One region of the Ciceribacter sp. RN22 genome, then DNA from elsewhere that is predicted to be linked to it. Evidence: riboswitches for the same ligand, from Rfam matches in the RefSeq annotation. Region 1 holds a riboswitch; each other region holds the start of a gene.
The links. Region 1 has a riboswitch for cobalamin ahead of bluB (5,6-dimethylbenzimidazole synthase). Riboswitches for the same ligand answer to the same signal wherever they lie in the genome.

Region 1 (10,186 bases):
CCGTTCGGACTTCGCGAACCAGGTGAACAACGTTCTCTGCTTCCCCTACATCTTCCGCGGCGCGCTCGATTGCGGCGCCACGACCATCAACGAAGAGATGAAGATGGCGGCGGTTCGGGCAATCGCAGCACTCGCCCGGGAAGAAGTGTCGGAAGTGGCGGCGAAGGCCTATTCCGGTGAATCGCCGACCTTCGGCCCGAACTACCTCATCCCCTCGCCCTTCGATCCCCGCCTGATCCTGCGCATCGCTCCGGCAGTTGCGAGGGCAGCGGCCGAAAGCGGTGTCGCCCGCCGCCCTATCGCCGATTTCGACACCTATCTCGACCAGCTCAATCGCTTCGTCTTCCGCTCCGGCTTCGTCATGAAGCCGATCTTCACGGCGGCCAAGAAGGCGCCGGCCAAGCGCGTCATATTCGCCGAAGGCGAGGACGAGCGTGTGCTGCGGGCCGCGCAGGTGCTGCTCGAGGAAGGGATCGGCCAGCCGATCCTGATCGGCCGCCCGCCGATCATCGAGAACCGCCTCCAGCGCTTCGGGCTGCGCATTCGCCCCGGCACCGACTTCGAGGTGGTCAATCCGGAAGACGATCCGCGCTACCGCGACTATGTCGAGGAATATTTCGGGCTCGTCGGACGTGCCGGCATCAACCCGGAAGCCGCCCGCACGATCGTGCGCACCAACAACACGGTCATCGGCGCACTCGCGGTTCGCCGCGGTGATGCCGATGCGCTGATCTGCGGGGTCGAGGGCCGTTTCGACCGGCATCTGCGCGACGTCGGCCAGATCATCGGCAAGAAGCCCGGCGTCTGCGCCTTCTCGGGCCTCAGCCTGCTGATTTCCCAGCGCGGCGCGATCTTCTTCACCGACACCTTCGTGACCTACAACCCGACGGCCGCGGAAATCGCCGAAACGACGGTGCTTGCCGCAAACGAGATCCGGCGCTTCGGGATCACCCCGAAAGCGGCCCTTCTCACCCACTCGAACTTCGGCTCGCGCGATTCCGAAAGTGCCCGCAAGATGCGGGAGGCCCTGCGCCTGATCCGCGAGCGGGCTCCCGACCTCGAGGTCGACGGCGAGATGCAGGGCGGTTCGGCGCTCTCGGAAGCATTGCGCAAGCGCGCCATGCCCGACAGCACGCTCACCGGCGAAGCCAATCTCCTGGTCTTCCCGAATCTCGATGCCGCCAACATCTCGCTCGGCCTCGTGCGCACCATGATGGACGCGCTTCACGTCGGCCCGATCCTGCTGGGTGCCGCCCTTCCTGCCCACGTGCTCTCGACGTCGGTCACCTCGCGCGGCGTCGTCAACATGGCCGCGCTCGCCGTCGTGGAAGCCACCCAGCCCGCGTGACGATAACGCCCGTCGCGTCGGCACTGCCCTCGCGACGGATGCTCCCTGCATCAACGAACGGGCACGATCAGACCTCCTCCCGCGCATGAAAAATGCGCTGGACAAGCCATTTGCGCTGGACGATCCTATCCCATAGATTTGTCAGGGTCAGATAATGATTAACCAGAAGGGTTATTTTGACCTGCTGGACTGGCTGGAAAGCGAAGAGGTCGTTCGACCGCAGCCGTTTTTCAAAAGGATGCAGGCTGAGTTCGGTATCTCGAACATCCTCTACATCGATGCCATCCCTGCTGCGACCGGTGTAAGGTTGCATCGTATTCACCACACCTATGCACCGCATGTGGTCCGGGCCGTCACCGCGCTCGGTCCGCACGTCCTGACCCCGCTGCTCAAGCACGCACTCACCTCGGTGCGACCGCTCGACTGGTCCATGCTGCCGGAAACGATTCCGAGCGCACAACTCCTGTTGTCCGTCGCGCGCGAACTTTCTCTCTCCACCACCGGCGTCTGCTATCCGCTCGCCTCCCGCGAGGGCCACGCGGCCCTTTTCGCGATCAACGTCGCGGACGCACGTGACTGGCGTCAGTTTCGTCGCCACTGCGACCGCGACGTTCACGCTCTCGCGGCGAAGTTCCACGCAGCGGTGCTGGAGACGGCCGACGAAGGCCGGCATCGCGAGAGCATGCGCTCCATTCTGACCGGCAGGGAAAAGGAAGCGCTGACCTGGGCAGCCGCCGGGAAGAGCTACTGGGAGATCGCCGTCATCCTCGGCATCTCGGAGCGCACCGTCCGCTATTTCATGTCGAACGCCCGACGAAAACTGAACGTCGTGAGCAATACACAGGCCGTCGCCGAGGCGGTCTGGCAGGGCCTTATCTCCGGGCCCGACAACCGTTCTGAATAGAGTTCGCGCCCACCGCACGTTCTACATGCGGTCCCGACACTGCAGGATGGGCAAGCGAGAATAATCGCAAATTGCAATGACTTAAACTGTCCCTACCGCCAGTTTCAATTTCTAGATGAAAAAGCGAACGTTTCTCCCTGACCTTAGAAGGGAGACCGGCATGATCAGGATTATCAACGGAGCCAATCGCGACCGCTACTCGAAAGAAATGGCGGACGTATTCAGCCTGCGCAAGCGGGTCTTTCACGACCTCCTGAAATGGGATGTCAAGGTGGAGGGAGACTGGGAGATCGATCACTACGACGATGCCAACCCGATCTACGTTCTCTCCTATTCACCCGAGACGGGGCGCCTGCGCGGTGCGCTACGGCTGCTTCCCACCCTCGGTCCGAACATGCTCGACGACACGTTCCCCGTCCTGCTCGGTGACAATCCGCCGATCCGCAGTGCCGAGATATGGGAATCGAGCCGTTTCTGCATCGACCCGGAAATCTCGCAGGACCGCGCGTCGAACCAGGTAACGATCGCCGCTGCCGAACTGATGTGCGGCGTCGGCGAACTCGGGATCGCTTCCGGGCTCACGCACATCGTGACGGTGACCGACGTATTCCTCGAGCGCATGTTCCGCCGCATGGGTTGCCCCGGTGAGAGGATCGCCGACCCCCAGAAGATCGGCTCGGTCTACGCCGTCGCGATCGCCTGGGAGGTCAGCGACGACCTGCTCGAGCGGATGAAGGAAGTCGCCGGCATCGACCACCGCGTACTGGCGGAGCCGATGACGCTCGAACAGGCGCGGGCCGCCTGACGACGACTAGGCTCACTGGTCTGGCACCGGCCGGAGGCAAACCTTCGGCCGGGGCGCCGTCTGTTAAGCCAAAAACGAGCTTCCGGTTGGCGGAATGACGCTCGCCATCTATGATGATTGGGCCTATAGGCAAGTCGATCCGAGCAACGCCTGTCATTCGCCGATCGGGAACGCCAATTGCCGTACCGCCGTAGCCTCGTCCTGCTGTCCGCGATGGTCCTTGCGACCCTTCTTGTTCCCGCTGTCTCCCATGCGTCGATGATCTGCGACAGGTTGCGGGCGAGCCTCGTCAGCGAACCGGAAGTGGTCGGAGACACCGCCGCGATGCGGCGCTTCTCGAGCGCCATCGCCAGGCAGAACTTCGAGATCCGCAAGGCTCGGCAGCGCTTCTTCGACCTGCGTTGCGGCTCGCCGAGCGTCACCGATTACGCAGCGATGAACCGTCCCGAATGCGCCGCGCTTTCCGCCGACATCAAGCGGCTGGAGGCCGAGAAGCAGCAGCTTGCCGAGAGGCGCGATGCCGCGCGAACCGGCGGCACGCAGCGCAACGAGGTCCGCGGGAAGATCCTCGCCATGATGGAAGCCAACCGCTGCGACGAAGAACCGATGGAGGCGGACGTCACGCCCGCCGAGCCTCCGCGCACCCCCTATCTCGACATGGTGGCGCCGCGCCTCGGCCCGGATGGTTTCCCGGCAGGCGGCTGGCAGAACGGCGCCGGCGACCTGCAGACGCTTTGCGTGCGCAGCTGTGACGGCGCCTTCTTCCCGATCTCGTCGAATACCACGCCGCTTACCTTCCGGCGCGATGCCGAGCTATGCCGGCAGATGTGCCCCGGCATCGAGACCGAACTCTATTTCCGATCGGTCACCGAGCCCGAAAGCGGCGAGATGATCTCGACCGTGACTGGCAGGCCGTACCGGCAATCGCCGACTGCCTTTTCCTACCAGAGCCGGCGCAAGGGCGACCAGCCCTCCTGCACCTGCAATCTCACGGAGTTCTATCGCAAAATGAAGGCGCAGGCCGCGAGCGCGAACGTTCCCGACTACGGCTCTTCCGTCATCGATCTGAAGACCGCCGGCAAGCCGGCTCCCGAAGACGTCCGGCCATCCGCGCCCGTCGAGAGGCCCTACGACCCCACGGAGAAGAAAGTGCGTCAAGTCGGCCCCGTCTTCCTCCCCAGCGAAACGAGCGGAATCGACCTCAGGCATCCTGCGCTCTCCGGTCCGCAGCCGGTCCAGAAGTAGACCGCGTATGCGGTCCGTCTGATCCGGCGGGCTTCAGTCGCCCGGACCCTCCTGCCAGGTTTCGGAGAAGACCAGCTCCTCGAGCGGCAGCCGCTGCCGCCAGCCCTTTACCGCCAGTTCGGGCTCTCCGTAGAGCGTATCGACATAGCCGAGACAGAGCCAGCCGATCACCTCGACATGCTCCGGGATCCCGAGAATCCGCTTGAGGTCGGTCTCGTGGAAGATGCTGACCCAGCCGACGCCGACGCCCTCGGCCCGTGCCGCCAGCCAGAGGTTCTGGATCGCGCAGACGGTCGAGTAACGGTCCATGCTGAAATTGTGCGTGCGGCCGAGCACGACCGGGCCGCCGCGCGTCGGATCGCAGGTTACGCAGATGCCGAGGGGTGCTTTGCGGATGCCTTCGAGCTTCAGCGCGCGATAGTCGTCACGCGTCTTGCCCGAGAACATCTCGGCCGCTTCGTCGTTGGCGCGGCTGAAGGCCCGCCAGACCGCCTCCCTTCGCTCGGCGTCGCGCACGAGAATGAAATTCCACGGCTGCATGAAGCCGACCGACGGCGCGTGGTGGGCAGCGGAAAGCAGCCGCCAGACGAGATCGTCCGGCAGCGGGTTCGGCAGGAACTGGTCGCGCACGTCGCGGCGGGTTTCTATGGCTCTGTAGATGGCGGCGCGTTCCTCAGCAGAAAACGCACCCGCCCGGACCATGTGGTCCATCGGTTCGTCCGGCATCGTCAAATCCCCAACAATGCAAAGGACCGCCCGCCGTCCGCGCGGGCCAGGTCTATCTTGCCAGGCCGGTCTTCTGACTCGGCTTCCGCTGCCTGTCGCCGCCTTCCCGGCCGAAAGGCCAGTGACGCGAACCGAGAGACCGGTTCCTTGCGACAGGCATCCGCCACACAGCGTTGGGCACGTTCCGGATTGTCACCGGATTCCCGATTCTCCCACCTTGCCGGCGGGCACCTGACGCGTCCGATTGTTCACAGTTCGCCGCCCGTGGCAAGACCAACGGCGTGCAATCCGGTTCTACTCGACGGGGAAATAGCGGACATAGGCGAAAGCATCGCCATCGGGAGACCAGCTCGGCACGTTCAGCGAGCCCTGCCCGCCAAAGAGGTCCAGGAGCGTCTCGACCGTGCCTGTCGCGACGTCCATCCGCCGGATCGAAACTTGCTTGTCGCGCGGATGGCCTTCGACATCCCCTGCGTAGGAGAGGAAGACAAGCACGTCACCCCTCGGCCCGGGATGCGGAAACCAGTTGGAAAAACCGTCGTCGGTCACCTGCGCGAGCTCGCTACCGTCCGGGTGGATCTTCCAGATCTGCATCAACCCGCTGCGGTCGGAGTTGAAGTAGATCCACTGCCCATCCGGCGAATAGTCGGGGCCGTCGTTGTGCCCGCCGCCGCGGATCAGCTCCCGCTCCTCTCCGCCCTCGACGGCGATCGTGTAGATGCCGAATTCATCGTCGCGGATTCCGCAATAGGCGAGTTGCCGCCCGTCGGGCGACCAGCCGTGCCAGTAGGACGGCAGCCTTGCGGTCACCTGTCGCGGCACGCCGCCCGCCGCCGGCAGGACATAGATGCAGGATTTTCCGTGCTCGGTCTTGTCGGAGATCGCAAGCATCGTGCCGTCGGGGGAAAGCCCGTGGTCGTTGTTGCAGGCGCCGGCAAACCCTGTTTCGATCCGTTCAGGAACCGCGCTCCCGTCGATCGGCACACGGTAGATGAGGCCGTCGCCATTGATCACAAGATGTCCGCCGTCCGGCGTCCAGTTGGGGGCCTCGACCAGTGCCTCCGTCTGCCAGACGACGCGAGAGGTGCGGGCCTCGCAGTCGAAGATCTCTACGGAACTGCGCATGCTCGCCTCCTTGCAGGGATTGGCGGGATCAGCGGTCCCGGAACCGGTTGGTGATCGGGTAGCGCCGGTCGCGACCGAAGTTCTTGCGGGTGATCTTCACGCCGGGCGCCGACTGTCGGCGCTTGTATTCGGCAAGATAAAGCAGATGTTCGATCCGGTGCACGGTCGCCACATCATGGCCGCGCGCGACGATCTCTTCCACCGACATCTCCTGCTCCACCAGGCATTCGAGGATATCGTCCAGCACCGGATAGGGCGGAAGAGAATCCTGGTCGGTCTGGTTCGGCCGCAACTCCGCAGACGGCGCCTTGGAGATGATGTTGGCCGGAATGACCTCACCCGATGGCCCGAGCGCGCCTTGCGGCACGTTCTTGTTGCGCCAGCCCGAAAGCGCGTAGACCTGCATCTTGTAGAGGTCCTTGACCGGATTGAAGCCGCCGTTCATGTCGCCGTAGAGCGTCGCGTAGCCGACCGACATTTCCGACTTGTTGCCGGTAGTCACGACCATGGCGCCGAACTTGTTCGAGATCGCCATCAGGATCGTGCCGCGCGTGCGCGCCTGCAGGTTCTCCTCCGTGACGCCCGGTTCGGTTCCCTCGAAGAGTTCCGAAAGCGCGGAGATGAAGGCGTCGACCGGCTCGCCGATCGGCACGATATCATAGTGGCAGCCGAGCGCCTTGGCGCAGGCTGCGGCATCCGAGAACGAGCTTTCCGAGGTGTAGCGGTAGGGCAACATGACGGTCCGCACCCGCTCGGGGCCGAGCGCGTCCACGGCAATCGCCGCGCAGAGCGCGGAATCGATGCCGCCCGAAAGGCCGATCACCACGCTCTTGAAACCGTTCTTGTTGACGTAGTCGCGCAGGCCGAGCATGCAGGCACGATAATCCGCGTCCTCCTTCTCCGGCACATGGGCGATCCGCCGCTCGTCGCAACGCCAGCCGTCGGCGCCGCGCTTCCATGTGGTGACCAGGAGTTCCGCGTCGAACTGGCTCATCTGGAAGGCGAGCGACTTGTCGCTGTTGAAGGCGAAGCTCGCACCGTCGAACACCAGTTCGTCCTGACCTCCCACCTGGTTGGCATAGACAAGCGGCAGCCCGCACTCGATCACCTGCTTCAGGGCGATCTGGTAGCGCACGTCGATCTTCGCCCGGAAATAGGGCGAGCCGTTCGGCACGAGGAGAATTTCCGCCCCTGCTTCGGCGAGCGTCTCGCAGACGCCGAGATCACCCCAGATATCCTCGCAAACCGGGACACCGATGCGAATGCCCCGAAAATTCACCGGACCCGGCATCTCGCCGGGAACGAAGACACGCTTCTCGTCGAATTCGCCGTAGTTCGGCAGGTCGATCTTGTCGCGGGTCGCAATGATCTCGCCGCGATCGAGGATCGCCACCGAATTGTGCCGGCCTTTCTCGCCCTGCCGCGGGAAACCGATGACAACGCCGGGCCCGCCGTCGGCAGTATCCGCCGCCAGTTGCTCCACAGCCGCAAGGCAGTTCCTGAGGAAAGCGCGCTTCAGCACCAGATCCTCCGGCGGATAGCCCGAGAGGAAAAGCTCGGTGAAGAGCACGAGTTCGGCACCGGCAGCCGCAGCCTGACTGCGCACCTCGCGTGCCTTGGCGAGATTGCCGGCGACGTCGCCGACAGTCGGATTGAACTGCGCGATTGCGATACGGAGGGTGTCGGGACGGGTCATGGTGTCGCTCATATCTCTCGTTTAGCGCGAGCCGGACCCAGCCGCAACGCCGCAAGGCCCGATCGAGCACGGAAAACAGCGTGGAACCTTCCGATGAACGGCCGGTTCATCTGGTGTTCATGACAGTTATGTGACAGAGAAACGACAGTTTTCCGACATACCTTTCAAAATCCGGAGAGTGCCTTGGTTGAGATCGCTTCCGATCCGGCTAGTTCCATCACGCCCCGCGCCACCGTCACGTCCGCCGCTGCGGCAAATCGACGGGACGGCTATGCCTGGGCCACGGTTCGCCTCGGCAACCTGCTGATCCTTGCGATCCTCACGGTTCTCGCGACGGAATGGATCGCCCGCGGCAATCTCCACGAAGCCTTGCGCTTTCTGATCGCTTCGGATCGTCCGGGCCTGGCAGCCGTCGGCATCCTCTTCCTGCTTTTTACGGCAACCGATGCGCTCCTCGGCCGGGCCTACCAGTCCGCACTGATCCTGGTGCCGCTCGCCGTCATTCCCGCGTTCATATCGGCGCAGAAGCAGCTCTTCCTGTCGGACCCGCTCTATCCGAGCGACATGCTGTTCGGCCGCCAGATCCTGCAATTGCTGCCGGTCATGGTGGCAGCACGGCCCTACCTTGCGGTGGCAATCGGCTGCTGCCTGGTCGCCGCGCTGGTCGCCCTGGTCTATCTGTGGTTTTTCGCCTGGCGCCGGTTCCCGTCGCTCTCCCGTCCGGCGAAACTGTTCCGGCTGCTGGTCGGCCTGCCGCTCATCGGCGGCTTCCTCTCGCTGATGGACTACGCCGAATATTCGCCGCTGCGCGACCGCCTCAACATCATCCCGATGATGTGGGACCAGCGGGAGAACTACCTGCACAACGGCTTCCTGCTGGCCTTTGCCTTCAACCTGCCGATGGCGAACGTTACCGCACCGGAAGGCTACGGTGCGGAGGCGATCGACAGCATTCCCGCCGGCAATACGTCTGTCGCCGGCTCCGGCACGACCAGTCATCCCGACGTGATCATGCTGATGAGCGAGTCTCTCTGGGACCCGACGCGGCTCAGCAATGTCCGGCTCTCGCCCGATCCGATGCCGACGATCCGAAAGAATGCGTCCGGCAACGTCTTCTCGCCCGAGTTCGGCGGCATGACGGCCAATGTCGAATTCGAGGCGCTGACGGGCTTCTCGAACGCCTTCCTGCCCTATGGCAGCATCCCCTATCAGCAGTATGTCCGCAGGCCGCTGCCGTCGCTCGCCACCTTCTTCCGCTCGAAGGGCTATGTCGCCAAGTCGTTCCACCCCTTCCAGAGCTGGTTCTGGAACCGCGCCAACGTCTACGAGGCCTTCGGCTTCGAGAGCTTCCTCTCGGAAGAGAACATGCCGGTGATGGACAAGCGCGGCATCTTCGCCTCCGACCAGGCCCTGACGAAGGAGATCATGCGCGCGGCGGACAACACCCGCGAGCCGTTCTTCTTCTTCGGCGTGACGCTGCAGGGTCATGGACCCTACGAGCCGCACCGGTACGGCAAGAACACCATCGCGATCGACGGACCCACGCTTTCGGCCTCCAGCACGCAATCGCTGGCGACCTACGCCCAGGGTGTCCGCGAGGCCGACCAGAGCCTCAAGATGCTGATGGACTGGGCGAAGAAGCGCCGCCGCGAGACGATCGTCGTCATCTTCGGCGACCACTTGCCGCCGCTCGGAAGCGTCTATCCGGAGAGCGGCTACATGCCCGACCAGGTCGCGACCCGCTCGGCTCCGGTCGACATCATGAAGCGCGAACACGAGACCCCGCTGGTCGTGTGGTCTTCGAAGCGCGGGGTACAGAAGGACCTCGGCTCCATCAGCCCCGCCTTCCTGCCCTATCACGTGGTGAAGCTCGCCGGCTACGAACATCCCTTCTATACCGGTGTGCTCGGCGCCGTGCACGACCGCTACGACGCAATCGACCGCTATCAGCTCGTCGACGGCTCCGGCGGAGCCACGCCCGACTGGTCGAAGACCGGCAAGACGGTAGATCCACTCGTCCGCGACTACCGCTACCTGCAACACGACGCGATCTTCGGCGACGGGTTCGGCACTGAACGCTTCTTCCCCGAACAGGTCGAACGCCTCACCGCACCGGCCTCCTGACGGGACGCCTGCGGAGCGGCGTTTTTCCCAAACCAGAAAAACGTTGACACACAAAGGATCTATAAATCTCTTAGGAGGTGAAGATGACCTTCTTCGGGCCTTACGGCGCGTCCCCAACGCAAGGTACGGCCCACGTTTTCTGATGACGCGCTGATTTTGTTTTTGAGCATCCCATGCGAGCCCTTACCCGTGCCGAAATCGTTGGCCACCCGC
Region 2 (10,186 bases), on a different contig from region 1:
CGGCCGATGCGGGTCGAGCCGGTAAAGTTGACGCGGCGAACGGCGGGATGGGCGATCAGCGTCTCGACGATCATCGCCGCATCGGCTGGATCATTGCTGACGACATTCACCACGCCCGGCGGGAATCCGGCATCCCGCATGACGTCGCCGATCAGCCAATGGGTTCGCGGACAGAGTTCGGATGCCTTGAGCACGACCGTATTGCCGCAGGCGAGCGGCATGGCTATTGCCCGGAAGCCGAGGGTTACCGGCGCATTCCACGGCGCAATCGCAAGGCAGACGCCGGCAGGTTGCCGGACGGCGAGCGACAACCGTTCCGCTACGGCGGAGGGTAACACAGCCCCGCTTACGGCCGTGGTCATCGAGGCCGCGTCGCGGATGATCTCGGCGCCGAGCGAGAGATTGAAATCGCACCAACTGCGGGTGGCTCCGGTCTCCGCCGTCATCGCCGCCGCAAAATCGTCCGCCCGCGCGCTCAATATGTTTGCGGCACGTTCGAGAAGCGCGCGGCGTTCGCCGGGGCCGGTCGCGGACCAGGCGGGAAAGGCCGCCGCCGCCACATTCGCCGCACGTTCGGCATCTGCGGTCGAGGCCGCCGCACCGACGGTCACGATGTCTCCGGTCACCGGATTGCGCCGGAGGAAGGTCGCCCCGCCGGCGGCATCCTCGTCGGCACTGCCGATCATCAGCCTTGCCTGGAACATTTCGGCCCCCTCGGACCCGGGTTCAAAAACGGTTCTTCAGGGGAATCCGGGCGCAAGCCAGCGAATGCGCTGGCATGCCCGCCAAGCCTCCTCCCAAAGGCATTTTGCGAGCTTAGGGGTTGACCTCGGTGTTGAGAATGCGATTTTCTGGCAGTGACATGTGATTTTCCGGCGATCTGTCATCGAAAGGCGGAGGGACGGAAAGCCGGGGCTCCGATGACCGACAGACACGCCATTCACCGCAAACTGCGCTGCAATCCGCTTTCTCCGGCCTTGGCGCGACGATCGATGCGCATCACCGCACCACCTTACGAACATTTCGCGCACGTGCTCGTTCTTTCTGGCGGACAAGTCAGACTGCGCTCGCCGGCGCGCGACGAGGTTCTCGCCGGTCCCGTCGTGGCGATCCTGCCGCCCTGCGACGACCTGTCCCTGGTCATCGACGCGGGCAGTACGGGTCACATTCTCGGTCTTTCAAGCATGCTTCTGGCGGAGGTGGTCGAAGATCAGCCCGAAGGCCACGGCCTCAGACTTCTGCTGTCGCAGGAGATCATCCGGCAGGACATCGAACGCGCGGAGGTCGAGGCTCTCGTTCCGCTGCTTCGGGGCCTTTCCGATGAACTCGAGCGGGAACACCCGTCCATAATGGCCTCCTGCGCCTTTCTGCAGCTTCTCCTGTTGAGGGTCTGGCGTCTCACCGGCGCGGGTGACCTGCCTTTCACCAGGCCGGCGAAGACCGGCGACATTCTCCAGCGTTTTAGGCACCTCGTCGAAAGTCACTTCGAAGAACAGAGGCCAATCGGCTTCTACGCCGAGCAACTCGGCATTACCGCGGATCGGTTGCATTCGCTTTGCAGCAAGGCTCTCGGCAGGACACCGATCGAGCTTGTCCACGAGCGCACGATCCGCGAGGCAAAGATCAAGCTCGAACGCTCGCCGCGGAGCATCCATGGGATCGCCGAAAGCCTGGGCTTTCGCGACCCGACCTACTTCAGTCACTTTTTCAAACGAAAGACCGGCCTGTCCCCCGCCGCCTATCGCCAAAGCTTCACCTCGATCGGCGACAGGACGGGACAGGAAGCGCCAGCGAGCTACGCCGACTGGCCGTGATCGATCCGGCGCACGATCGGATCACGGCGACAAACAGATATATCAGGCCTGCCATCTAACCTCAGGCCTGACAGTCTGCCCTTTCCCCGATGGTAGCCGAGCGCGGCGATCGCCGCCGTATTCTTCACCGTGATGAAGACGCAGGACACACTCGCCTGACGGGGAGCAGCCGGGGAAACCTCCCCCGGCCGCACTCCAGACGAGACAAGCGAGGTGGCGTCAGCCCTTGGTGATCACGATCAGCGTCGTGAAGATCACCGGTACGGCCGTCAGAGCCGGCAGGATGATGGCCGGATAGCCGAAATAGCCGATCGCAAGAATCCAGACCAGGACCAGGTTGAGAATGAAGAGAAGCTTGGCAGTGGTCGGCCCGGTGAGGGCTTCTCTGAGCATCCATCCGAAAACAGGTACACTGTAGACCATTCTTGCGAGCATATCGGATTTCCTTTCTCCACGGGCGGCAGCCTTGATTTTCGTCAACCCGTAGACGCCGTCGAGAGCCGCCGCAATGCGGCATTTTGGCCTGTCGCCGCTTCCGACCGATTGCGCACACCCGCGTCATCGGCTATCACCAATCGACCTGCACTGAAAAAGCCCGTGGTCACGACCGGAACGGTCCATTCCACGTCGCGAACCGGACGGCAGGCGAATTCAAAACCAGCGATGGTTCCACCCGACGAAAACGAAGTGGTGGATGAAAAGGGAATACGGTGAGGATTACCCATCAGGGGCCGAGACCGTAGCTGCCCCCGCAACTGTGAGCGGAGAGCGACGTCCAGCATGCCATTGGCCGGAAACGGTTGATAAGGCGGACCGAGCCGAGACCCGCGAGCCAGGAGACCTGCCATCGCCTCGGCCACGATTTTCGTGGCGTCTCAAGCAATTCCGCGCGGTGGGCGCGGAGGAAAGGCAATAGAATGCATATTGAAGTTGGAATTATCGATCCTGTTCGTATCGCGCTTGCGAACGCAGCCGCCCTCAGCGTCGTCGCGTCCCAGCTGCCGGCCGTCGTGCGCAACCCGCTGGCCGTGCCGAAGACCCTCGTTTCGGCCGTGGTGTTTTCCGCGCTGATGCAAGCCTGGCATCTGCCGGTCGGCCCGTCCGAACTGCACCTCATCGGCGCGACGACCATTTACATGCTCTTCGGGTTCGCACCGGCCATGCTCGGCTTCGCGCTCGGCCTCGTCCTGCAGGCTTTCCTGTTCGAGCCCGGCGACATCCCGCATCTCGGCGTCAACGCCCTCTCGCTGATGGTGCCGATGATCGCGGTCCACTACAGCTTCGGCCGCCGGCTTTTCGACGCCAAACTGCGGGACCGTTTCAACCTCGGCAAGGTCCTGCGCATCGACGCCGTCTATTACGCCGGCGTGTCGGCGATGGTCGGCTTCTGGCTGATGATCTCCAACGACGCGGTCGCCTTCACCGACTGGGCCGCCTGGGTCGCAGCCTATTTCCCGGTCTTCCTGGTCGAAGCCTTCATCACCTTCACCGCCGTGTCCGTGATCAAGGGCTTCCGCGCCAATGGGCTCGTCTCCCGCATGACCGAGGTCGGACGCCTGACCTTCGCCTGATACCGCCAGGCGCTTCTGCCTGCTGCAAGAACCGGAAAGCGCATGGCGACCACCATGCGCCTTTTCTTTTGATAAGGAGCGGTCAAAGCGCCTTGGCTCTCCTTCCGCCGAAGGCCTCGCTTGACAAAACCCGGCGGTAAACTAAGGGTCCGGCGAGGACGACCGGCGTCCGTTCCATGACATCAGAAGGGCGAGGCCATTGCGCATTCTCTCCGAAGCCTATTTCCCCGAACTGCCGAACTACTATCGTGGCAAGGTTCGCGAAAACTACGATCTTCCGGACGGCCGGCGCATCATCATCTCGACCGACCGGCTGAGCGCCTTCGACCGCATTCTCACCTGCATTCCCTACAAGGGCCAGGTGCTGACCCAGACGGCCCGCTACTGGTTCGAGCAGACGAAGGATATCTGTCCGAACCACGTGCTGGACTACCCCGACCCGAACGTCGTCGTCGGCAAGAAACTCGACATCCTTCCCGTCGAGATCGTCGTGCGCGGATATCTTGCAGGCACGACGGGCACCTCCATCCTGACGCTCTACAAGGCCGGCCAGCGGGAGATGTATGGAATCCGGCTGCCGGACGGCATGCGCGACAACCAAGTCCTGCCGCAGGCGATCATCACCCCGACGAGCAAGGCTTTCGACGGCGGCCACGACGAGCCGCTGACGCCGGAGCAGATCGTCTCGACGGGACTGCTGACGCAGAAGCAGTGGGACACGCTTTCGGACTATGCGCTGGCGCTCTTCGCCCGCGGCCAGACGCTCGCCGCGGAACGCGGACTCATCCTCGTCGACACCAAGTACGAGTTCGGCACCGACAAGGACGGCACCATCATCCTCGCCGACGAGATCCATACACCGGACAGCAGCCGCTACTGGATCGCCGACAGTTATCCCGAACACTTCGAGAAGGGCGAACGTCCGGTGAGCTTCGACAAGGACTTCGTCCGCTCGTGGGTCGCCGAACGGTGCGATCCTTACAAGGACGACATTCCGGAAATTCCGGCGAAACTGGTCGAGGACACCTCAAAGGTCTATATAAAGGCGTATGAGGCAATTACCGGCGAGACGTTCGTGCCGGACGACAGCGGTGAAACGCCGCTGGCGAGGGTTCGCGCAAATCTCGATCGCTACTTTCCAAGGAGCTGAGTGAAGCGTTGGCGATCGCGCCGAAAGAGGAAGGGCTCCCGGCGAGCAACGTACGGGCCGGCACGCGCACCGCGCGGGGCCAGCGCAAGCCCCGTCGCCCGGCCGCGGAGACGCGCGAGGACATCCTCAACACGGCCGAGGAACTGTTCCGGACCAAGGGCTTCACGAACGTTGCGGTGGCAGACGTCGCCGCTGCGCTCGGCATGTCGCCGGCCAATGTGTTCAAGCATTTCCATTCGAAAGTTGACCTCGTCGACGCCATTTCCGTGCGCCACCTCGAAGCCATGATCGAACGGCTCGCACGGCCGGACGACCGCAAGGCGCCCCCGGAGCGCCTTCTCCTCTTCGTCGAGCAGTTGATGGAAAGCCATCTGCAGGATCTCCAGAAGAGCCCGCACATCTTCGAGATGATCGTCTTTTCCGCCGGCCAGGAACTGGCCTGCGCCGAGCAATACCGCGAAATGCTGATCGACGACATCACCCGGATCATCGACGCGGGCGTCGAAAGCGGCGTCTACCACGTGAAGGACAGCCGCAAGACCGCCGAAGTCGCGGCAATGGCATTGGCCTGTGTGCTCCATCCGGTGTTGATCGCCAGGGAAAAGGCCGACATATTGGCAACACGTTGCCGTGAAGTTGTGGCTCTGATCGATACCGCACTGCAAAATCCGCTTGCAAAGTGACGATACTCTTCTTACGTCACTTTGCATCGCCTCCCGTCCAGTGACGAGAGGACGACGCGGAATTATGCCGTCACCATCCCTTGTCCGGGATGAACGCGGCCCACGAAAAACTGACGCTTGCTAATTTTTGTCGGCCCTGCCGGCCCTCCCGTGCTCGCCTCTTTTCGGAAAGAAACGATGACCAGACGTTTTCTGCTGCCTTCTCTTTTCCTGCTCGCCGCCGCACTGGCGAGCTGCAACGATTCCGGTGATCAAAAGGCCGGAGCTGGCGCGGGCGCAGCGCGTCCGCCCTCCCCGGTCAGCGTCGTGACCCTCAAAAAATCCGAGCAACCGCTCACCACCGTGCTTTCGGGCAGGGCTGAGGCCTTCCAGACGGCTGAAATCCGCCCGCGGGTCGGCGGCGTGATCAAGCAGATCGCCATCAAGGAAGGCAGCTTCGTCAAGGCAGGTGATCTGCTCTACAAGATCGAGGACGACACCTATTTGGCGTCGGTCGCCGAAGCCCAGGCCGCGCTGGAAAAGTCGGAAGTCAGCGTGCCCGCGGCGGAAGCCAACCTGCAGCGTTACGAGCGCCTTGCAAATACGGGTGCCACGCAGAAGGAATACGAAGACGCGCGCACCACGCTGCTGCAGGCGAAGGCCTCGGTGGCGGAAGCCCGCGCCACCCTGCAGACCGCGCAGATCAGTCTTGGTCTCACGGAGATCCGTGCGCCCTTCGACGGCGTGACCTCCGCCACGAATTTCTCGATCGGCAACGTTGTCACGGCAAGTCAGACTGACTCCCTGATGACGCTTCGACAGATCAATCCGATCTATATCCAGCTGAACGAGTCGAGCGTAAACCTCTTGAGGTTGCGGGCGGCCATCGAGGCCGGCAAGCTGGAGCGAAATGACGACAGCGAGACCACCGATATCCGGCTGACGATGGAGGACGGCTCCGACTATCCGCATGTAGGCAAGCTGGACATGTCGGAAATGGCGGTGAGCACGACCACGGGCACCTTCACCATCCGCACACTCTTCGACAATTCTGACAACCTGATCCTGCCGGGCATGTATGTGCGCGCCACCATCACGGTCGGCAAGGACGCAGGCTATCTCATTCCGCAGCGGGCAGCGGGCCGCAACGCCAACGGCGAACTGACCGCGAAATTCGTAACGGCGGAGAATAAGGTCGAAACCCGCACTTTCAGGAACAGCCAGCTCTCCGGCAACGGCTGGCTCGTCACGGAAGGGGTGAGCGACGGCGACAAGCTGATCGTCGATGGCTTCCAGTGGATCGCCGACAATGCAACGGTCACCCCCATCCCCGCTGAGGTCGATGAAAAGGGCTTTGTCATCGAAAAGCCGGGCAATCAACCCGCTCCGGCGCCGAAATCATGATGTCCAAGGACATGCTCGGCAACATCGTGATCAGGAACTAGACCATGGCTAAATTCTTCATACGGCGACCGATCTTCGCATGGGTCATCGCCATCATCATCATGCTGGGCGGCACGCTGGCGATCAACACGCTGTCGATTTCGCAATATCCCGAAATCGCGCCGCCGACAGTACGCATCAGCGCGACCTATACCGGCGCCAGCGCCGATACCGTTCGCAAAACCGTCACGCAGGTCATCGAGGACGGCATGACGGGGCTGGACGGCCTCACCTACATGACATCGTCATCGACGACCGGCTCCTCCAGCATCACGCTGACCTTCGATAACAGCGTCGATCCCGACATTGCTCAGGTCCAGGTGCAGAACAAGCTTCAGCTTGTCACCTCCCAATTGCCGTCGGTTGTGCAAAATCTCGGCATTGAAGTGACCAAGTCCACGTCGAGCATTCTGCTGGTCGGGGCGTTGGTCTCCACGGATGGCAAGCGCTCCTCCGCCGATCTGGGCGATATCTTCGCCAGCCAGATTGAAGATCAGGTCAAGCGTCTGGAAGGCGTCGGCAGCATCAATTCCTTCGGTTCAGCCTACGCCATGCGCATCTGGCTCGACCCCTTCAAGTTGAAGAAGTTCCAGTTGACGGCTGCCGACGTGACCTCGGCCATCGAAGCGCAGAACACACAGGTGTCGGTAGGTTCGGTCGGCGGGCTGCCCTCGGTGGAAGGCCAACAGATCAATGTCACCATGACGGCCCAGAGTCAGCTCAACACTGTGTCCGATTTCGAGCGCATCATTCTCAAGGTCGACACCAGTGGTGCTAATGTTCGGCTCAGCGACGTGGCGCGCGTCGAAATCGGCCTTGAAACCTATTCCTCGACCTCCCGTTCCAATCGGCAACCCGCCTCCGGTTTCGCCGTGAACCTGGCAACCGGAGCAAATGCGCTCGACACGGCCGCTCTTGTCAAGGACAAGCTGGCGCAGATCGCACCGTCGTTGCCACAGAACGTCGAGATCATCTATCCTTACGACACGACGCCCTTCGTTTCGCTGTCGATCGAGAAGGTGGTCCACACACTGATCGAAGCGATCATCCTTGTCTTCTTCGTGCTGCTGATCTTCCTGCAGAACCTGCGTGCGACATTCATTCCGATGATCGCGGTGCCCGTCGTGCTGCTGGGAACCTTCGGAATCCTGGCCCTGACCGGCTACTCGATCAACACGCTCACGATGTTCGCGATGGTGCTGGCGATCGGCCTTCTCGTGGATGACGCGATCGTCGTCGTCGAGAACGTCGAGCGCATCATGTCGGAAGAAGGTCTCTCGCCGCTTGAGGCGACAGAGAAGTCGATGGGTGAAATCACCGGCGCCATCGTCGGTATCGCCCTTGTCCTCACCGCCGTGTTCATCCCGATGGCCTTCTTCGGAGGGTCCACCGGGATCATCTACCGGCAGTTCTCCGTGACCATCGTCTCGGCGATGCTGCTTTCGGCGCTCGTCGCGATCGTGCTCACGCCTGCGCTCTGCGCCACCATGCTGAAGCCGATCGACCACTCGAAGAAGCAGCGCGGCCCCGCCGCCTGGTTCAACCGGAACTTCGACCGCACCACACGCGGCTATGTCTCGAGCATTGGCTATCTGCTGAAACGCTCGGCGCGGGTTCTCGTGGCCTTCGCCATCGTGATCGGCGGCTGCGCGTGGCTCTTCACGCGCCTGCCGAGTTCCTTCCTGCCGCAGGAGGACCAGGGCGTGCTGATGACCATCATCCAGCTTCCCAACGGCTCCACCAGTGCACAGACGGCCAAGGTCATCGAAAAGGTAGAGAACTATTATCTCGACAAGGAGAAGGACGTCATCGACAGCGTCTTTGCGGTCAACGGCTTCAGCTTCGCTGGCAGTGGGCAGAGCTATGCCCTGGTCTTCGCCAGACTGAAGGATTTCGACCTGCGCAAGGATCCGAGCATGGCGGCGGGCGCCGTCGTGCAGCGCGCCATGGGCTATTTCTTCTCTATCCGCGAGGCGCAGGTCTTCCCGATTCTGCCACCCGCCATCCAGGGCATGGGCAATTCCAGCGGCTTCTCCATGTATCTGGTGGATAACGGCAACCATGGCAGCGATGCCCTAGTCAACGCTTCGAAGCAACTGATGCAGGCGGCCAATAGCAGCGGCAAGGTCGTGGCTATGCGTGCCAATGACCGCGACGAGGAAAGCCAGGTCAAGCTCGATCTCGACCAGGAAAAGCTGAGCGCCATGGGCTTGAGCATTTCGGACGTCAATACGATGCTGACGACGATCTTCGCCGGCAGCCGTGTGAACGACTTCACGCTGAACAACAAGATCAAGAAGGTCTATGTCCAGGCCGATACGCCCTTCCGCATGCAGGCTGAGGATCTGAAATACTGGAATGCCCGCAATTCCAGCAGTGAAATGGTGCCTTTCTCGTCCTTCACCACGGCGAAGTGGGTGAACGGCCTGCCCTCCATCTCCGCCTTCAACGCGGTGAACGCCTTCTCGCTGGAAGGCTCCTCGGCTCCCGGCGTCAGCTCCGGCGATGCCATGAACGAGGTGGAGCGCATCGTCTCGCAAATGGGCGGCGGCTACACGGTGGCCTGGACGGGAATCTCCTACCAGGAACGACTCTCCGGCTCGCAGGCACCGCTGCTTTACGCGCTGGCGGTCCTCATCGTCTTCCTGTGCCTTGCGGCACTCTACGAAAGCTGGTCGATCCCCTTCTCGGTCATCATGGCCGTGCCGGTCGGGGTTCTCGGCGCGTTGACGGCGGCCCATTTCCTCGGCCAGTCCAACGACGTCTACTTCAAGGTGGGGCTGCTGACGACCATCGGCCTTGCCGCGAAGAACGCCATCCTGATCGTGGAGTTTGCGAGAGAGCGGCAGTCACACGGCATCTCGCTGATCGACGCAACGCTCGAGGCAGCCCGCCTCCGCCTGCGCCCGATCATCATGACCTCGCTCGCCTTCATCCTCGGCGTGGCTCCGCTGGCGGTCGCGACGGGTGCCGGTTCCGCGGCCCAGAACGCGATCGGTATCGGCGTCCTCGGAGGCATGGTCGCAGCAACAGGGCTCGGCGTCTTCTTCGTGCCGTCGTTCTTCGTCATCGTCCGGCGGCTCGTCACCCGTGCAAAAGGACAAGAGGCCCTGTCATGAGAGACGCGGAGTTGCTAATCTCCCCAAATCACCGGGGCCGATTCCACCGGAATTGAACAAGCATTGGCGGCGGGGGACAGCGGTCGTTCCCGACCTCCCCCGCGCCGACAACACGAGTGTATTCACAGGATCACACAATGAAGTCCATTCGCGTAGCCGCGCCACTTGCCATGCTTTTCCTCGCCGGATGCGTTTCCGGCCCCGAGCATACGCCACCTGAAACACCGTTGCCGCAGAAGTTCGGCGAAGGCAGCACCAAAAGCGCCGGCGACGTCACCATGGCGCCCTGGTGGACCGCCTTCAACGACCGCCGCCTCGACGGCCTTGTCCAACAAGGTCTCTCACAGAACCTCGACATCCTGCAGGCGATGGAGCGCATCACGTCGGCCGAAGCGAACGTCGTCGTCGCCGGTGCCGGCGCCCTGCC
Region 3 (10,186 bases), 120 kb from region 1:
CGGTCGAACTGAAGCCGGGTGGCCTGCACCTGATGTTCATGGGCGTCAAGGAACCCTTCGTCGAAGGCGGTACCGTCAAGGTGAAGCTGACCTTCAAGAATGCCGGTTCGGTCGATCTCGTCCTGCCCGTCGGCCCGGCCGCGCCGATGAAGATGTAAGCAGGCGCCGGAGCTCAACCATAAAGGAGCGCCGCGGACGACGTGTCCGCGGCGCATTTCAAGTCGGTGCTGAAGGTGCCCTCAGGTCGTCGAGCTGAGATAGGCGTCGATCGCTTCCCTGAGCGTGGCCTGCTCATGCCTCGTCTGTCCGGCCGTCAGGAAATGGAGCGACAGCGCCGGCGGCTGCACGACGGTAAGGATCGCGCGCAGTCTGAAGTCGTCGCCCTTGGCGGCGCGTTCCGCAAAAACCTGCAACTGCTCTTCGACCAGCGTGCCGCGAGGAACACGCTGGGGCGGTTTGGTTGCTTCCATTGCATAGGCGGCCGTGGTGGCCGAAACTGTAACTACCTGGGGCATGGCTATCACCGGTATCTCTATCCCTGCAGGATACGGCATGCCTCTCTACGTAGCGCTAAGTTTGGTCGAGGCATTTTAGTCAAATTCGATGGACTGCAGGACGGTACTCGGAGGCTGCGTCGAAAGGCGCCGACGGAACCACCCGAAATGGCAGCGGGGCAGGCTTGCAATCGCTCGCCGATCTGTCATTTTGCTTGCAAATTCAGTCGTTCGAATGGCCGCGCCGTCGATCGACGATCGGTAGGGACGCGGTGACTCGGGCAGTTGCCGACAAAGGGATGGAGGGGAAAATGAACATTCTCATTGGCTTTGTCAGCATCGAAGGGCAGACGCGCAAGATTGCCGAGAAGATCGCCGAGCACGTCGAGAAGGCGGGTCATCGCGCCGTTTTCTTCAACGTCACCTCCATGGCCGAATATGCGCTGGAGCGACCGGAGGCGGTGATCCTCTGCGCGCCGATCCACGCCGGGCGCTATCCCGCACCCTTCGTGGATTTCGTCCGCCGCGAGAGGGACTTTCTGAAATCGGTGCCGAGCGCATTCGTGTCGGTGTCGCTGTTCATCCGCAGCGAGTTCGAGGAAGAGCGCGAGGAAGCGCGCCATTTCCCCGACACGCTGATGGCCGAGACCGGCTGGACGCCCGGCCGGGTACTCAATGCCGCAGGTGCGCTGCGCTACACCGAATACGACTTCTTCAAGCGCTGGATGGCGAAGCGCCTTGCTGCGCGCGAAGGCGCCCCGACCGACGCCAGCCAGAACTTCGAATTCACGGACTGGGCCGAGCTCGAGCGCTTCGTTTCCGACTTCCTCGCCGGCGCGAAAGCCTGATGCTGCCGGTGATGCGACCTGCCCGCCGGGCCTTTCGGAACACCTGAACAAGAAGAAGAGGACCAGAGGTGAACCAGATCCTCCTCGTAGCCGCCGGCGGCGCGGTCGGCTCGGTCTGCCGCTACCTCGTCGGCGCCGGTCTGCTTCGGCTGGCCGGCCCGGCCTTTCCCTGGGGTACGCTCTCGGTCAATCTCGTTGGCTCGTTCGGCATCGGGATCCTGGCGGAGCTGATTGTCGCCCGTTTCGGCGCCTCGCCGGAGATGCGACTTCTGCTGATCACCGGCTTCCTCGGTGGGTTCACGACCTTCTCCGCCTTTGCGCTCGACGCCGTCTCGCTCTTCGAGCGTGGCGAAGCGCTTTCGAGCCTCGTCTATGTCGGCGCGAGCGTCGGCCTCTCGCTCGTTGCGACCGTTGCGGGCATTGGCCTCATGCGTTCGCTGCTCTGAGAGAGCTTTTACACTTCCCTTCGGCGGGCGAAATGCTCTAAAGGCCCTGATGTGCGGCGTTCGGGCCGCGCGGAAATTTGTCGAAAGAGCAGAAATGGCGGGCGTCGAGCATATCAGGGTGGATGCGGACGAGGCCGGAATGCGGCTTGACCGTTGGTTCAAGGTGCACTTTCCGGGCCTCGGCTTCGGAGCGTTGCAGAAGCTTCTGCGCTCCGGCCAGGTGCGCGTCGACGGTGGCAGGGCGAAGAGCGATACGCGCGTCCAGCCGGATCAGATGATCCGCGTGCCGCCGCTCGACGTCGACGCCAAGGCCAAGACGGGGCCGATCGCCGGCAAGGACCTGAAGCATTCCGGTGACGGCGAACTCCTCTCGCGGATGCTGCTTTACGAGGACGACAAGGTCTTCGTACTCAACAAGCCGGCTGGCCTTGCCGTTCAGGGTGGCTCGGGTGTTACCCGCCACATCGACAAGATGCTCGAGGCCTGGACGAACAAGAAGGGCGAGAAGCCGCGTCTCGTCCATCGTATCGACCGTGACACCTCCGGCGTTCTCGTCGTCGCCCGCTCGCGCGGCGCGGCACAAAAGCTGACGGCCGCTTTCCGCGAACGCGACACCCACAAGATCTATTGGTCGCTGGTGAAGGGTGTGCCGCGCAAGCACGAGGACAAGATCTCGACCTGGCTCGTCAAGGAGCAGACCCCGGACGGCGACCGCATGCGGGTCGCCAAGCACGGCGAGGAGGGGGCAGACCACGCCGTCTCCTACTACCGGGTGATCGACACGGCAGCGCAAAACCTCGCCTGGCTGGAGATGGAGCCCTATACCGGGCGCACCCATCAGCTTCGCGTCCATGCCCTCTACATGGGGCATCCGATCATCGGCGATCCGAAATATTTCATCGACGATCCGAACTGGGATTTCCCGGGCGGCATCCAGAAGCGGTTGCATCTCCATGCCCGCTACATCGATATTCCGCATCCCTCCGGCGGGCGGCTCAAGGTCACGGCGCCGCTGCCGCCGCACATGGTGCAGAGCTGGAACCTGCTCGGCTTCGATGAAGCCGACGGGGCGAGGGACGAGGAATGAAGCTCGTTCTCTTCGATTGCGACGGCACGCTCGTCGACAGCGTCTGCCTCATCCATGCGGTGATGACGCGCACCTTCCTTCATTTCGGCCATGCCGCGCCGGATGTCGAACACACCAAGGCGATCATCGGCCTGAGCCTCGATCTCGCGATCGCCACCATGCAGGGCAAGCCGGACGTCGATCACGAGGCGGGGGCGATGGCGCTCTACTACAAGGCGGTGTTCACTGAGGTGCGCGCCGAGCAGGGCTTCGAGGAGCCGCTTTACGACGGGATCGCCGAGGTGATCGCGGCGATGGTTCGCCGTGACGACCTGCTGATCGGGGCGGTGACCGGCAAGTCCCGCCGTGGCCTCGACGGCGTGCTTGAAACCCACGGGTTGAAGCCCCATTTCGTCGTTTCACGGACGGCGGACGAATGTCCGTCGAAACCCAATCCGGCCATGGTTCTGGAGTGCTGCCGCGAAACCGGCATGGATGCGCGGGATGCGGTCGTCATCGGTGACGCGATCTACGACATGCAGATGGGCAAGGCCGCCGGCGCCCGGGCGATCGGCGTCTCCTGGGGCTATTCGACGACTGCTGCGCTGCTGCTTGCAGGCGCGGACGCCGTCGTTGACCACCCGGCCGACCTTTTGGCCCATGTCATGAAAGGAGCCGTCGATGCGTGACCTTCTCAGCGATTTCGGCCCCGAGCCGAGCGATCCGGACCCGGTACGCCGCGCGCAGATCCAGATGCAGCGGCCGCAGGCGAAGCGCTTCTACACCGAAGTCGGCACGCGGAACGAGGATGAGGCCGTTGCCATCCTGCTCGACGGTCGCGGCGTGAAGACGCCGGCGAAACATCCGCTGCGCCTGCCGACGGCCGATGCCGCCGAGCTCGTCGCTTCGGAGTGGCGCGCCCAGGGCGAAACGATCGACCCGGCGACGATGCCGATGACCCGGCTTGCCAATACCGCGATCGATGCCGTCGCCGAACAGATCGACGCCGTGTTCGAGGATATCGTGCGCTACGCCGGCAACGACCTGCTCTGCTACCACGCGGAATCGCCTCAGGAACTCGTCGAACGACAGGCGCGGCAGTGGGGACCGGTGATCGACTGGGTGGCTTCCTCCCATGGCGCGCGGTTCATTCTTGCGGCCGGCATCGTCCACCAGGCACAGCCACAGGCGGCAATCGAGGCCTTCGCCAAGGCACTCGACGCCTACCGGACCCCGTTCGAACTCGCTGCACTGCACGTGGTGACGACGCTGACCGGCTCGGCGATCCTGGCGCTCGCCTTCGCCGAGGGCTTCCTTTCCACTCCGGAGGTATGGGCGCTCGCCCATCTCGATGAGGACTGGACCGAAGAGCACTGGGGCGTCGACGAGGAAGCGCAGGCCCGCAGGGCCAAGCGCTTCGAGGAGATGGATGCCGCGGCGCGCCTGTTCCGGGCCGTGCGGGCTGCCGCTTAACGCCGCGCTAACCATACCGGTGACAGTCTCTTCCGACCGAATCGGGATCGGATCAGCCTGCCATGTGTCTGCGGTTCTGCCACGCCGTCATCGCCCTTCTTCTTTGCGCTCTGCTGTCCTCGTGCAGCGTCGCGGGCGTCGAGCTCTTGACGCCGCGCAAGGTCTATGACGTTCGCGACCTGACGGTGCTTGCCGATGTCCGCGTGCCGCAGACCGTGGTCGTCGGCACCGACAGCCGGATCGCCGCGGCGATCGCTGCGACCGCGCCGCGGCCGGAGGCGCCACCGGTGGTGCTCTCGGTGCGGATCGGCTCCTATCGACCCGACATTTCGCCGCTCAACCACCGCAGCGAGGCAACCGTCACGGTGACCGCGATCTCGGTCATCGACGGTTCTCCGGTCGCCACCGCGACGTTCCCGGTGACGAGCGAAACGGAAACCCCCGATTTCGAGGCGGAGGCGCTCGCCGAGGCGGTCGCCGCGCGCATCCGCTTGCTCTTCGCCTTGAGCATGCCTTCTGCGCGTCAGTGACTGGCTTTGGGGCGGTTTGCAGGCGTTCTGTTCGAATTGACTTCACCGCCGCTTGCGCCTAAGCGTTTTCTCATTCGGATGGTTTCCGCGCCGTCGATACGGGGCGGAACGCAAAAGGGAATGCGACGGTGGGGACCCAAGCCGGGCCTGCCAATCGCAGCCGACCCCGCGACTGTAGAGCGGTGAGGGTCAATCATCCGGTGAGCCGGAATGCCCGCGACGGGTCCGCAAGGCGCGGACGGCGGGTTCTTCGGCGAAGCTGGAAAAGCCACTGGAGTGGCGACACGATCAGCCGGGGCCGGGACGCCTCTATTTCTACGAATCGTCCGCCTCTTCGTGCCGCTTCGAAGCTCCGGGAAGGCGAGGTTGCCCCGCTGGCGCTTGGCGCCTCAACCGCGAGCCAGGAGACCTGCCACCCGTGCCGGGCTTTGAAAGCCCATCCTGGGGAAAAATCCCCGTTGCCAGCACGGAGGTTGTCGTGGCGACATCTTGTGACGGCGGGATTGTGCGATCCCGCATTTCCACATCCTTTCTGCCGGGCTGCGCGCCCGGCCTCTTCTCATGTCCACCTTTCCGGCGCTCTGGCGCGGAGGTCCGTCCTTGAGCGCGGCCGCCGGCCATAGCGTGTTCGTGCTCGGCGGTGCCCGTTCGGGCAAGTCGCGGCATGCGGAATCGCTTGCCGAGGCAAGCGGGCTCGAACGCCACTATGTCGCAACGGGACGCGCCTTCGACGATGAAATGCGCGAACGCATTGCCCTGCATCGTGAGAGCCGCGGCGGGCTCTGGACGACCCATGAGGAGCCGGTGGACCTTGCCGGCGTTCTCCGACGCATCGATGCATCGGACCGTGTCGTGCTCGTCGACTGTCTGACGCTCTGGGTCACGAACCTGATGCTGGACGAACGCGATGTCGCCGCCGAAAGCGCGCGCCTCGTCTCGGTCCTGCCAATGCTTCGGGCGCGGCTGATCCTCGTCTCGAACGAGGTCGGGCTCGGCATCGTGCCGGAAAACCGCATGGCGCGCGAATTCCGCGACCATGCCGGACGGCTCCACCAGATGGTCGCGGCGGTCGCGACCGAAGTCTATTTCGTCGCGGCGGGACTGCCGCTGAAAATGAAGGGTTGAACCATGCTGCAGCAGAAGATCCCGGCAACCGTCATCACCGGCTTTCTCGGCGCCGGAAAGACGACGATCATCCGCAACATGCTGATGAACGCCGGCGGCAAGAAGATCGCGCTCATCATCAACGAATTCGGCGACCTCGGCGTCGACGGCGAGGTGCTGAAGGGCTGCGGCGCCGACAACTGCACCGAGGACGACATCATCGAGCTCACCAATGGCTGCATCTGCTGCACGGTGGCCGATGATTTCGTGCCGACCATGCAGCGCCTGCTGGAACGCGACGAGCGGCCGGATCACATCGTCATCGAGACCTCCGGTCTCGCCCTGCCGCAGCCGCTGGTCGCCGCCTTCAACTGGCCGGACATCCGCACCCGCGTGACGGTCGACGGCGTGGTGACCGTGGTCGACAGTGCCGCGGTGGCGGCCGGGCGTTTCGCCGACGACCACGACAGGGTCGACGCAATGCGCGAGCAGGATGCCTCGCTCGACCATGACAGCCCGCTCGAGGAGCTCTTCGAGGACCAGCTCACCTGCGCCGATCTCATCGTTCTCAACAAGACCGATCTGCTGGACGGCGAGGGGATCGCCGCGGTCCGCTCCGAGGTTGCTGGACGCATCAACCGCAAGCCGACGCTGGTTGAGGCGAGGAACGGCGAGGTTCCGGCGATCGTGCTCCTCGGCCTCGGCGCCGGTTCGGAGGCCGATATCGGAAACCGCAAGTCGCACCACGAACTGGAGCATGAGGCTGCCCATGCCTCCGGCGAGGGTCACGACCACCTGCACCACCACGACCACGACGAGTTCGAGAGTTTTGCGCTGCGGCTTCCGGCGATCGCCGATCCGGCGGCCTTCGTCGAGCGGCTGAGAGCCGTCATCGAGGCCCACGACATCCTGCGCCTCAAGGGCTTCGTCGACGTGCCCGGCAAGCCGATGCGGCTCGTCGTCCAGGCGGTCGGTTCGCGCATCGACACCTATTTCGATCGCCCCTGGGCGGCCGGCGAGAAGCGCGAGACCCGCCTCGTCGTCATCGGCCTGCACGAATGGGATTTCGCGGCGGTGGTTGAGGCGGTCGAGAAGGCGGCCTGAGGACCGATTGAGAGCGATGGACGCATCAGTTACCCCCTTCTGGCCCGCCGGCCATCTCCCCCACAAGGGGGGAGATCACCATGCGGCGACGCTCGGTCGTTCCGTCAGCGCTGAAGGGGGGCGGTTGTTCGGAGCACGGGTCAGAAGGATTTGGTGGGAAGCGCGATTTGTCGCCTTCCGATCTCCCCCGCGTCGGCATTCGACACTGGGCTATCTCAGCCCGATGGAATTTGAAAACAAGGTCGGATTAGCTTAACTCGGTGTCCGAAAAACCGGCAGCAGGCCAGCCGTTCCTCTCTCCTTGAGGGAGAGGAAGCGATTTCGGCAGCTTAGGCCGAAGGCGTAAGTGCCAGAAATCGCAGGTGAGGGGGACGTCAAGCAGGCGAAACCGACCCCCTCACTTGGAATTTCTAACACTTAGCTGAAGTAGGGCCTTGCACAGTCTTCGCGCGGCGTCGCGCTCAGGCCTTCGTTCGCTCAAATCGATCCACCGGATCGATGGCGCCGCCGCGCGGAGCGACCCCGTAGGCGTACGGGCTGCCCCTCATCCGCCTGCCGGCACCTTCTCCCCATCGGGATGGGGAGAAGGGACTCGTGGTCACCGTCCCGGTCGTCCCGTCTTGCCCTTGGTGCGGCCCTTCTTTTTCTGGTCCGCCGGGTCCTCGTAGGAGCCGGCACCGGGGCGGGCGCGGATGATGGGGCGGGGGTCGTCCGGCCCTGAGCGTGGGGCACCCCCCTCTGTCCTGCCGGCGTTCGTTGCTGCAATCGATTCGCTGGATCGATTGCTCGGCTTCGCCGACCGCTCCTCACCCCCCACAAGGGGGGAGATCGGGCTGCGGCCCGGTTCGGCCCCCGGCTTCTCGGGCACCTTGCCGGTCACCGGTTTTTCGGTGCGGCCGACGGTCATTTCGTCGAGGGTGTTCTTGCGGAAGAGCGAGCGTCCGGCCGGTGTCGGCAGGTCGGTGCCGGGGCCCATGTCGTCGAGCGACGGCTTGGCGAAGTAGGACGCTTGCTCCGCCGATCTCCCCCCTTGAGGGGGAGATGTCGGCGTAGCCGACAGAGGGGGGTGATCGGCGGACGCTTCATTGGGGGATACCCCCCTCTGTCCCTGCCGGGACATCTCCCCCTCAGGGGGGGAGATCGACTCGCGGCCGGCGCTGCGGGCACGGCCGGTCTTCGAGCGCGAGGAGAGGGAGATGCGGGGTTCACCGGAAGACCCCTCCCCAACCCTCCCCACAGGGGGGAGGGAGTTCGCCGCGCTTGCGGCGGCCTCCCGGTCTCCCCCCTTGTGGGGGAGATGGCCCGAAGGGCCAGAGGGGGTCTGTTCCGCACTCGCCGCCGGACTTGACTGCTTCCCTCTCGCGCCTTCGGCACTCGCCGCCTCCTGCCGGGCCATCGGGTCGTCCATGGCGGCGAGTTCGACGGCCTTGAGGCGCTTGATCTCGTCGCGGAGCCGCGCGGCGGTTTCGAAATCGAGGTCGGCGGCGGCGTCGCGCATCTGCTTTTCGAGCGCGTTGAGGTGGGCCTGGAGGTTGGCGCCGACGAGATTGCCGCCTGCCGCAAAGCCCTTGCCGGCGACGCCGGAAATGTCGGCGCGGACATGGTCGCGCTCGTAGACGGAATCGAGGATGTCGGAGATGCGGGCCTTGACCGATTCCGGCGTGATGCCGTGCTCGATGTTGTAGGCCATCTGCTTCTCGCGGCGGCGCGCCGTCTCGTCCATCGCCCGCTGCATCGAGCCGGTGATGTTGTCGGCATAGAGGATGACCTTGCCGTCGACATTGCGGGCGGCGCGGCCGATGGTCTGGATGAGCGAGGTTTCCGAGCGCAGGAAGCCTTCCTTGTCGGCGTCGAGGATGGCGACGAAGCCGCATTCGGGGATGTCGAGGCCCTCGCGCAAAAGGTTGATGCCCACCAGCACGTCGAAGGCGCCGAGGCGAAGATCGCGGATGATCTCGATGCGCTCCAGCGTGTCGATGTCGGAATGCATGTAGCGGACGCGCACGCCCTGCTCGTGCAGGTATTCGGTGAGGTCTTCCGCCATGCGCTTGGTGAGCACGGTGACCAGCGTGCGGTAACCCTTGAGCGCCGTGTCGCGGATTTCGCCGAGCACGTCGTCGACCTGGGTCTTGGCCGCGCGGACCTCGACCGGCGGGTCGATGAGGCCGGTCGGACGGATCACCTGTTCGGCGAAGACGCCGCCCGCCTGATCCATCTCCCAGCCGCCGGGGGTGGCGGAGACGGCGACCGTCTGCGGGCGCATGGCGTCCCATTCCTCGAAGCGCAAGGGACGGTTGTCCATGCAGGACGGCAGGCGGAAACCGTATTCGGCGAGCGTCGCCTTGCGGCGGAAGTCGCCGCGATACATGCCGCCGATCTGCGGGATGGTGACGTGGGACTCGTCGATGAAGATCAGCGCGTCGTCGGGGATGTATTCGAAGAGGGTCGGCGGCGGCTCGCCGGGCTTGCGGCCGGTCAAGTAGCGCGAATAGTTCTCGATGCCGGCGCAGGAGCCGGTGGCCTCCAGCATCTCGACGTCGTAGCGGGTGCGCTGTTCCAGCCGCTGGGCCTCCAGCAGGCGACCGGCGGCCTCGAGCTCGCCGAGGCGGTGCTTCAGCTCGTCCTTGATCGCCTTGATGGCGGCGTTCAGCGTCGGCCGCGGCGTCACGTAGTGGGAGTTGGCGTAGATCTTCACCGTCTGCATGTCGCCGGTCTTCTGGCCGGTCAGCGGGTCGAACTCGGTGATCGCCTCGATCTCGTCGCCCCACATGCTGATGCGCCAGGCGGCATCCTCCAGGTGGGCGGGGAAGATCTCGATGGTATCACCGCGGACGCGAAAAGAGCCGCGGGTGAAGTTGATGTCCTGACGCTTGTACTGCTGGGCGACGAGGTCGGCCAAGAGCTGGCGCTGGTCGAGGCGGTCGCCGACCGACATCTGGAAGGTCATCGCCGTATAGGTCTCGACCGAGCCGATACCGTAGATGCAGGAGACCGAGGCGACGATGATGCAGTCGTCGCGCTCGAGGATGGCGCGGGTGGCGGCGTGGCGCATCCGGTCGATCTGCTCGTTGATCGAGGATTCCTTCTCGATATAGGTGTCTGAGCGCGGGACGTAGGCCTC

Region 2: it holds a riboswitch for cobalamin, as region 1 does, so the genes downstream of both, NHF53_RS20645 (energy-coupling factor ABC transporter permease) here and bluB (5,6-dimethylbenzimidazole synthase) in region 1, are expected to answer to the same signal.
Region 3: it holds a riboswitch for cobalamin, as region 1 does, so the genes downstream of both, cobU (bifunctional adenosylcobinamide kinase/adenosylcobinamide-phosphate guanylyltransferase) here and bluB (5,6-dimethylbenzimidazole synthase) in region 1, are expected to answer to the same signal.

Annotation. Positions count from the first base shown of each region.
Region 1 is NZ_JAMXLD010000001.1:2,217,189-2,227,374, forward strand. It holds gene NHF53_RS10855 (NADP-dependent malic enzyme) at 1-1,348, shown strand, start outside; gene NHF53_RS10860 (LuxR C-terminal-related transcriptional regulator) at 1,503-2,252, shown strand; gene NHF53_RS10865 (acyl-homoserine-lactone synthase) at 2,413-3,057, shown strand; gene NHF53_RS10870 (DUF2865 domain-containing protein) at 3,235-4,302, shown strand; gene bluB (5,6-dimethylbenzimidazole synthase) at 4,336-5,028, opposite strand; cobalamin riboswitch at 5,074-5,278, opposite strand; gene NHF53_RS10880 (hypothetical protein) at 5,323-6,153, opposite strand; gene NHF53_RS10885 (NAD+ synthase) at 6,182-7,849, opposite strand; gene NHF53_RS10890 (LTA synthase family protein) at 8,033-9,973, shown strand; gene NHF53_RS10895 (hypothetical protein) at 10,147-10,186, shown strand, end outside.
Region 2 is NZ_JAMXLD010000002.1:1,195,863-1,206,048, forward strand. It holds gene NHF53_RS20630 (aldehyde dehydrogenase) at 1-704, opposite strand, end outside; gene NHF53_RS20635 (AraC family transcriptional regulator) at 921-1,814, shown strand; gene NHF53_RS20640 (hypothetical protein) at 2,034-2,249, opposite strand; cobalamin riboswitch at 2,462-2,678, shown strand; gene NHF53_RS20645 (energy-coupling factor ABC transporter permease) at 2,732-3,385, shown strand; gene NHF53_RS20650 (phosphoribosylaminoimidazolesuccinocarboxamide synthase) at 3,585-4,535, shown strand; gene NHF53_RS20655 (TetR family transcriptional regulator) at 4,658-5,218, shown strand; gene NHF53_RS20660 (efflux RND transporter periplasmic adaptor subunit) at 5,396-6,601, shown strand; gene NHF53_RS20665 (efflux RND transporter permease subunit) at 6,646-9,759, shown strand; gene NHF53_RS20670 (efflux transporter outer membrane subunit) at 9,897-10,186, shown strand, end outside.
Region 3 is NZ_JAMXLD010000001.1:2,101,654-2,111,839, reverse strand. It holds partial or broken gene NHF53_RS10365 (copper chaperone PCu(A)C) at 1-158, shown strand, start outside; gene NHF53_RS10360 (hypothetical protein) at 240-515, opposite strand; gene NHF53_RS10355 (flavodoxin domain-containing protein) at 680-1,342, shown strand; gene crcB (fluoride efflux transporter CrcB) at 1,411-1,788, shown strand; gene NHF53_RS10345 (RluA family pseudouridine synthase) at 1,883-2,875, shown strand; gene NHF53_RS10340 (HAD-IA family hydrolase) at 2,872-3,543, shown strand; gene NHF53_RS10335 (ATP12 family chaperone protein) at 3,536-4,327, shown strand; gene NHF53_RS10330 (hypothetical protein) at 4,390-4,857, shown strand; cobalamin riboswitch at 4,920-5,289, shown strand; gene cobU (bifunctional adenosylcobinamide kinase/adenosylcobinamide-phosphate guanylyltransferase) at 5,458-5,982, shown strand; gene cobW (cobalamin biosynthesis protein CobW) at 5,986-7,065, shown strand; gene uvrB (excinuclease ABC subunit UvrB) at 7,664-10,186, opposite strand, start outside.